DNA from 2 places in the Streptococcus parasanguinis ATCC 15912 genome. Region 2 is predicted to be linked to the other one. Evidence: predicted binding sites of a transcription regulator. Region 2 holds the regulator's gene; the other holds the start of a gene.

Region 1 (4,431 bases), 190 kb from region 2:
GTATTTATCATTTCTGTTACAAAATTTAAAATAAAAATATTATTCCATAACCAATGAAAATCCCAAAGCACAATAAAAAGGGAGCGAGACAGAATGAGTTTTTATAAAAACTCGTTCGTTGTCTCGCCCCCGCAAGGCTGATTAGAGCTCTTCCGAGCTTAAGAAGCGAAGGGAGATTTAGGGAACTTGCTTCGCAAGTCCTATCCGCCACATCAAAGCAGTGCTTTGAGCAATCAACTACTGCGTCAGTCAGCTCACCCTATGATTGGTCGCGAAGATTAGAAAGAATCTTCCACTCCCTTTGAGCTAGTAAGATGATTAGGTAGGCCGCAACATAGCGGCTGGCGTCAAATGATTAGAGGCAAAGCCTCAATCATTTGTAGCGGTTACGACGGAAAATAAAGAAGGACGATAACGCCTTCTTTATTTTCTTAGTAAGACACTTCGGCAAGGCACCATGGTGCTTGCCGAAGTGTCTTACATCATCCCACCCATCATGCTTGGATCCATTCCTGGTCCTGCTGGGGCTACTGGTTCTGGTTTGTTAGCTACGACTGCTTCAGTCGTCAAGATCAGACTCGCTACAGAAGCGGCGTTTTGAAGGGCTGAACGGCTCACTTTAACTGGGTCGATGATTCCTGCATCAATCATATTCACCCATTCACCTGTTGCAGCATTGAAACCTGTTCCGACTTCGGCATTTTTCAAGCGATCAATCACAATAGATCCTTCGTAACCGGCATTGTGGGCAATTTGGCGCACTGGCTCTTCCAAAGCACGAAGAACGATATTGCGTCCGGTCGCTTCATCCCCTTCCAATTCAAGGGTTGCGACTGCAGAGATGACATTGACAAGAGCTGTACCACCTCCGGCAACGATCCCTTCTTCAACGGCTGCGCGAGTCGCATTAAGGGCATCTTCGATACGGAGTTTCATTTCTTTCAATTCTGTTTCTGTTGCAGCACCGACCTTGATCACGGCAACACCACCAGACAATTTGGCCAAACGTTCTTGTAATTTTTCACGGTCAAATTCAGAGGTTGTGGTTTCGATTTGTGACTTGATAACAGCGACACGGTTAGCGATCGCTTCTGGGTTACCAGAACCTTCGACAATGACCGTGCTGTCTTTATCGACTGAAACTTTAGCTGCTTGACCAAGTGCTTCAATGGTTGCATCTTTCAATTCCAAACCAAGATCGTCTGTAATGACTGTACCACCTGTCAAGATGGCAATATCTTCTAGCATGGCTTTGCGGCGATCTCCAAATCCTGGTGCCTTGACAGCTACGACATTAAAGGTACCGCGGATCTTGTTCAAGACAAGTGTTGGAAGAGCTTCGCCATCGACATCATCTGCGATGATCAAGAGTGGACGGTTGCTTTGAAGAATGCTTTCCAACAATGGCAAGATTTCTTGGATATTTGAAATCTTCTTGTCAGTGATCAAAATGTATGGATTTTCAAGGTCTGCCACCATTTTTTCATTATCAGTGACCATGTATTGTGAGAGGTAACCACGGTCAAATTGCATACCTTCAACGACTTCCAGTTCTGTCTCCATTCCACGAGACTCTTCAATCGTGATGACTCCATCTTTACCAACTTTTTCCATGGCTTCAGAGATGTACTCACCAACTTTTTCAGAACGAGAAGACACAGCAGCTACTTGAGCAATCGCTTCCTTGCTCGATACTGGGATCGCATTGTTTTTCAAAGCTTCTACTGCTGTTGCAACAGCGGTCTCAATCCCACGGCGGATGCCAATTGGGTTAGCACCTGCAGTGACGTTTTTGATCCCTTCACGGACGATGGCTTGAGTCAAAACCGTTGCGGTCGTTGTACCGTCACCTGCGATATCATTGGTCTTAGAAGCCACTTCTGACACCAATTTGGCACCCATATTTTCAAAATGGTCTTCCAATTCGATTTCTTTTGCGATGGTCACCCCATCATTTGTGATCAAGGGTGAACCAAATGATTTTTCAAGAACCACATTGCGTCCTTTAGGGCCCAACGTAACTTTCACTGTATCTGCTAAGACATCGACACCACGGACCATTGCAGAACGTGCATCAGATGAAAATTTAATATCTTTTGCCATTTCTCTTACCTCTTTCCTCTCTTACTCTACAATTGCAAGAATGTTTGATGTTCCAACGATAGTGTAGGTTTCTTCCCCATCTTTAACTTCAATTCCTGCGTGGCTTTCAACCAAAACTTGATCTCCTGCTTTTACAGCTGGGGCGATGAGTTCACCACTTAGGGTACGCACACCTTCACCAACGGCCACTACTTCAGCTGTTTTTGTATCGGCCTTGCTCGCACCTGCGAGGACAAAACCTCCAACAGTCTGTTCTTTTTCTTCTACTTTTAAGACCACACGGTCTCCTAATGGTTTTAACATGTTCATTCCTCCATACGTGTTTTTAGCACTCTCTATACGTAAGTGCTAACTTATGTTTCTATTGTATCACTTGGTCAGAAATAGTCAAGAAAAAAACACCTCAAAAATAAATGAGATGTTTCTAAAATATCAATTTAAAATTGTCAATTTTTGATTGAAATCATCGATCACTTTTTGAAGATTAATCCGCCCGCGGTAGATGCCGTATCCAAAAACAATCATGCCTAAAATTCCAACCAAGGCTAGTAAAATCCCGAGGATCAAGAGTGGGAGGAAACTTTTGTGAAAGAGATAGATCAATACCACACCAATACTGGCAATGATAAAGAGTAAGCTGAACCAACGACCAAGGTTTTCAAGCATGTGACGTTGGTACTTGATTTCAGTTTCATATCCATTGACAAGTTCTTGTTTTGTAACCATGGGATTCCTCCTGATAAAAATTGAGAATGAAGTGCAAGTAAAGGAGGTCAATTCACTTCATTCTCAAAAACTCCTACTAGCAAATCCGTTTTTTATTTTCCTTAGTATTTAAGATGTGGGTCGAAGATACCAAGGGCAACACCGATCAAAGCAACTACAACGAGAAGTAACATAACTTTGTTTGGTGAAATTTTTTTCTTAGACATCAACCACCAGCAAAGAGTGATGAAGGCTGCTGTCAAGAGACCTGGATAAACACCATCGATCTTTTCTTGAATGTTCAAGAAGACTTTTCCTTCAGAATTCTTAAATTGAAGGGCTGTTGTAACAGATACCCAAGTAGCTGCTACGGCACCGATAACCATACCACCGACAACGCTGATCGCTTTACGAAGAGCTTGTCCTTTTGGTCCTACAAGGAATTCAACGGCTTTATCCCCTAATTGGTAACCTTTGAAGAAGGCAAAGCGCATACCAAAGTAGACTAAAAGGTTCCATACGACGATGTAGAAGAGAGCACCAGCGATGTTACCACCTTTAGAAAGTCCAAGGGCAATCCCCAAGAGAACTGGAATCAAGGTACCAACGACCAATGAGTCACCAATACCAGCGATTGGTCCCATCAAACCGGCACGCATACCGTTGATGGTTTCGCCATCTACTGCATCTCCGTTTGCACGCGCTTCTTCCAAACCAGCTGTGATCCCTACAACAAGAGATCCAAGTTGTGGTTCAGTGTTGAAGAAGGCCGTATAGGTTTGCATAGCATCCTTTTGTTCTTCTTTTGTGTCATACATTTCTTCTACGATTGGAAGCATAGAAGTCAAGTACCCGAAGGTTTGCATATGTTCTTGAGAGAAACAAGTCAAATGACCATAATACCAATGATGGAATGCTTTTGCTAATGTTTTCTTTGAAATTTTCTTTCTATCAGCCATTTTAAATATCCTCCTCATCATCGTCTAGATCCACCGCTCCAGCAGGAGCAGCTTTCATCGATTTGATCACTTCAAGTTCATAGTAGATTACTGCAAAGATTAATGAAACAACGGCACTGGATACCAAGTTCAATCCGAGAGATTTCGCCAAGGTAAATCCAACAAAGAATGGAATGAAGTCAGTTGCTTCTGTAACAATTTGTTTCAACAAGATGGCAATACCGACACATGGGAGAAGAGCACCGACTGTAAAGAGGGCTTTCATCCAGTAACCATCCATAGGAAGGTATTGTTTCATCAAATCAACCATATTTTCACCGTATTTGGTGATAATCATTGTTGGAAGGAAAGAGAAGAGGAAGTGAGAGATCCAAGGGTAAACCCAGTCAACTGCGTAGAGTTTTTTGAAGTTTCCTTCTTCAACGGCTTTCCAACCAATGTGTTGCCATACCAAGTTCATAGTAGCGGTACCGTAGAAAAGAACTGTACCGATTGTCCCAACAGCTGCACCGATTGGAGCTGCAGCTGCGGCGATTCCTGCTTCATCTGTGATGTTATTGGCATGCACAAACAAGATAGCAAGAGGAACACCGATATAAGAGATGGCACGAACATCGGCAGATACGGTACCACCAGGTGTTACCAAGGCGATATAAACGACTTG
Region 2 (4,431 bases):
CTGTTCTGGCTTCTTTTTGTAAGAGCTTTCCTACTTTCTTTTTGCAAAAAATGATATAATGAAAGGGATGCTACGGAGGTAATACAATGACAAAAACCAGATTATATATTGCTCGGCATGGAAAAACCATGTTTAATACCATCGGACGGGCGCAAGGATGGTCAGACACTCCACTGACAGAAGCAGGAGAGCGAGGAATTCGAGAATTAGGTCTCGGTCTCAAGGAAGCAGGTCTTTCTTTTGAAGAGGCTGTTTCGAGTGATTCTGGACGCACCATTCAAACCATGGGAATTATTCTTCGAGAGCTCGGTCTGACAGGAAAAATCCCTTATCGTTATGACAAACGGATCCGTGAATGGTGTTTTGGTAGTTTTGACGGTGCTTATGATGGCGATCTCTTCATGGGGGTTTTACCCCGTGTCTTTAAGGTCGATGATTTCCATCAGTTGAGTTTGATGGAGTTAGCAGAAGGGATCGTTGAAGTGGATACCACTGGTTGGGCTGAATCCTGGGGAACCTTGAGTAGTCGGATCAAAGAAGGATTTGAAGCCATCGCAAAAGAGGTAGAAGCAGCTGGCGGTGGCAATGCTATTGTGGTCAGCCACGGCATGACCATTACGACCTTGATTTATCTCATCGATCCAAAAGCGGTCGAAGAATTGGTCTTGGACAACGGAAGCGTGACGGTTTTGGCTTATGAAGATGGTGCTTTCAGTATTGAAAAGATTGGGGATATGTCCTATCGTAAGGTTGGAGCAAAACTTCTAGAGGGAAACTATGAGTAAAAAATACAAACGGGCACGTAAAAAACGGAAAAAATGGTGGCCTTACCTATTGAGTTTTTTTCTTCTTGTGGTCCTTGGATCAGGAATTGGCGCTTACTTAGCGAAGCCAAGCTTGTTTTCAGGGCTTCAGTTTTGGAAGGCTAAAAAAACAGCTGTAACGACTCCCTCTTCTTCTAAGAAAAAGAAAGAAAAATCAGATTTACCAGCCGTTTCGACAAAAGACTGGCAGTTGATCTTGGTCAATCGTGACAATGTGAAGCCTGAGCTGAAACCACAATTGACAGATGTGGATGCTATCAAAGTGGATAGTCGGATTGTAGAACCGACTCGTCAATTTTTAGAAGCAGCTCGAAAAATTGCCCCAGAAGAAACCTTGATATCAGGCTATCGAAGTGTGGCCGAACAAACCGAGCTCTATAATGAGCGTGTTGCGCAACTAGAGGCTAGCGGTCTTTCGCACGAAGAAGCTGAAAAGCAGGTACAGACTCAGGTGCAGGTCCCTGGTGCTAGTGAGCACCAGACGGGGCTTGCGATTGATATGAGTGTTGAAGCTGGTCAAAGTGATGAGTTGGGCATGCAGCTGGCTGCCATCGCACCGCAATATGGCTTTGTGCTTCGCTACCCAGATGGGAAGAGCAACATCACGGGTGTGAATTTTGAGAATTGGCATTTCCGTTATGTTGGCGTAGAAAATGCCCAGTATATGGCCAACCATCAGCTAGTATTGGAAGAATATATTCAACTATTGAAAAAGGCTGGAAAATAGGAGGGGATTCACTTCTCTAGGTCTTAAGAATGATTTTTAGCACTCTTGAAAAAAGAGTGCTAATTTTTTGGATTTTTCTCTTGACTTTCTTTTGGATGGGTGTATAATAGAATCATGGTTTAGCACTTGAACGTTTAGAGTGCTAAAAATGAAAGAGAGGTGAGGTCATGGTTACAGAACGTCAAAATGAGATTCTTAATCTTGTTGTCGATATCTTTACCAAGACCCACGAACCAGTCGGTTCAAAAGCCCTACAAGATGTGATTCAATCCAGTAGTGCGACTATTCGAAACGACATGGCTGCCCTCGAAAAACAAGGCTTACTAGAAAAGGCCCACACTTCGAGTGGCCGCATGCCTAGCCGAGCTGGTTTTCAATATTTTGTTCAGAACTCGCTTGATCTAGAGTTGATTGATGAGCAAGATGTTTACCAGGTGGTGAAAGCCTTCGATTTCGAAGCCTTTAAGTTAGACGATATCTTGGATGCTACGGCCAAGTTACTAGCCCAGATGACGGGCTACACCGCAGTGATTCAGGATGTTGAGCCGACAAGACAGCGCTTGACTGGTTTTGAGATTGTTCCATTATCCAATCACGATGCCTTAGCGGTTCTAACCTTGGATGAATCAAAGCCCGTCACCGTCCAGTTTGCCATTCCAAAGAATTTCTTAACCAGTGATTTGGAAATCTTCCACCAGCTGGTTCAAGAACGCTTCATTGGAAATACAGTCTTGGATATCCACTACCGCCTGCGGACAGAGATTCCACAGATTGTACAGCGCTATTTCAAGACGACAGACAATGTGCTGGATCTCTTTGATTACGTCTTCTCGCAACTGTTTCAAGAACTGGTCTTTGTAGAAGGAAAGGTTTCATCATTAACCTACGCCGATCTTCAGACCTATCAGTTCTTAGATAATCCCCAACATGTAGCCTTGGAGTTACGAGGGGGAATGCCAGAAGACCAAATGACCCAGATCCTGGTTGCAGAATCCCAAGAGAAGGCCTTGAAAAATGTGACGGTCATTAGTCACAAGTTCCTGGTTCCTTATCGTGGGATGGCCCTCATGCATGTGATCGGTCCTGTAGAGATGGATTACAGGCGTGTGATTAGCCTGGTCAATGTCATCGGCCGAGTACTGGTCATGAAGTTGACGGATTACTACCGTTACCTCAACAGCAACCATTATGAAGTAAATTAAGACCAAATGAAAGGGGTGTATGCCTTGACAGAAGATATCAAAAAAGAAGACGTGAAAGAAGAGGAAGTTGCCCAAACAACTGAAGAAGTTGTAGAGGAGTCCAACCAACCTTCTGAGTTAGAAGAAGCACAAGCGCGTGCCGAGGAATTTGAAAACAAGTACCTTCGTGCTCATGCAGAAATGCAAAACATTCAGCGCCGTGCCAATGAAGAACGTCAACAATTACAAAAATACCGTAGCCAAGATTTGGCAAAAGCGATCTTACCATCACTAGACAACCTCGAACGTGCCCTTGCCGTAGAAGGATTGACAGATGATGTGAAGAAGGGCTTGGAAATGGTCCAAGAAAGTTTGGTACATGCTCTGAAAGAAGAAGGAATTGAAGAAATTCCAGCGGACGGAGCCTTTGACCATAACTACCATATGGCCATCCAAACAGTCCCAGCTGATGACGAACATCCAGCAGACACTATCGCACAAGTCTTCCAAAAAGGCTACAAACTCCATGACCGCATCCTTCGCCCAGCCATGGTAGTAGTATATAACTAGGATACAAAGCCCGTAAAAAGCTCACAGTAAAAATAGGAGATTGACGAAGTGTTCGATGAACATAAGGAAATCTATCTTTTTTACCCAGAGCTTAGGGCGTGTTCAACTAGGCTACCTTGTCCGAAACGACACTAAACTATGAAAGAAAGATTAACATTGGATCGGCTTTGCCAATAGTGAGCGAAGTGAACCAAAGGCGATACTCTTCGCCGTGGCGATATGTTCGCAAACTTTGAGACCTTAGGCTCAAAGTTTAGTCAAAGAGATTGACGAAGTCAAGCTCTGACGGCGTCGCCACTTAAGAAGAGTATCAAAAAGAAAAAAGAAGAAAAAAGAAGAAAAAAGAAGAAAAAACTTAAGGAGAAAAACATATGTCTAAAATTATCGGTATTGACTTAGGTACAACAAACTCAGCAGTAGCAGTTCTTGAAGGAACTGAATCAAAAATTATCGCAAACCCAGAAGGTAACCGCACAACTCCATCTGTTGTGTCATTCAAAAACGGTGAAATCATCGTTGGTGATGCTGCAAAACGTCAAGCAGTCACAAACCCAGATACCATCATCTCTATCAAATCTAAGATGGGGACTTCTGAAAAAGTTTCTGCAAACGGTAAAGAGTACACACCACAAGAAATCTCAGCTATGATTCTTCAATACTTGAAAGGTTATGCTGAAGATTACCTTGGTGAAAAAGTAACCAAAGCTGTTATCACAGTTCCAGCTTACTTCAACGATGCACAACGTCAAGCAACTAAAGACGCTGGTAAAATCGCTGGTCTTGAAGTAGAACGTATTGTCAACGAACCAACTGCAGCAGCTCTTGCTTACGGTTTGGATAAGACTGATAAAGAAGAAAAAATCTTGGTATTCGACCTTGGTGGTGGTACATTCGACGTATCTATCCTTGAATTGGGTGATGGTGTCTTTGATGTATTGGCAACTGCAGGGGATAATAAACTCGGTGGTGACGACTTTGACCAAAAAATCATCGACTACATGGTTGAAGAATTCAAGAAAGAAAATGGTATCGACTTGTCAACAGACAAGATGGCGCTTCAACGTTTGAAAGACGCAGCTGAAAAAGCGAAGAAAGACCTTTCTGGTGTGACTTCAACACAAATCAGCTT

What was found. The regulator HrcA, encoded in region 2, represses chaperone genes, less so after heat shock. The targets are predictions, from matches to a motif close to TTAGCACTCNNNNNNNNNGAGTGCTAA.
Region 1: groES (co-chaperone GroES) is a predicted target of HrcA. The motif match lies at 2,429-2,455, and genes of this name have one in related genera.

Annotation. Positions count from the first base shown of each region.
Region 1 covers NC_015678.1:1,803,604-1,808,034, reverse strand. Annotated here, with positions in the region: gene groL (chaperonin GroEL) at 478-2,103, opposite strand; gene groES (co-chaperone GroES) at 2,125-2,406, opposite strand; gene HMPREF0833_RS08435 (hypothetical protein) at 2,536-2,829, opposite strand; gene HMPREF0833_RS08430 (PTS system mannose/fructose/sorbose family transporter subunit IID) at 2,931-3,785, opposite strand; gene HMPREF0833_RS08425 (PTS mannose/fructose/sorbose/N-acetylgalactosamine transporter subunit IIC) at 3,769-4,431, opposite strand, start outside.
Region 2 covers NC_015678.1:1,996,874-2,001,304, forward strand. Annotated here, with positions in the region: gene HMPREF0833_RS09380 (histidine phosphatase family protein) at 87-785, shown strand; gene HMPREF0833_RS09385 (M15 family metallopeptidase) at 778-1,551, shown strand; gene hrcA (heat-inducible transcriptional repressor HrcA) at 1,719-2,753, shown strand; gene grpE (nucleotide exchange factor GrpE) at 2,778-3,302, shown strand; gene dnaK (molecular chaperone DnaK) at 3,674-4,431, shown strand, end outside.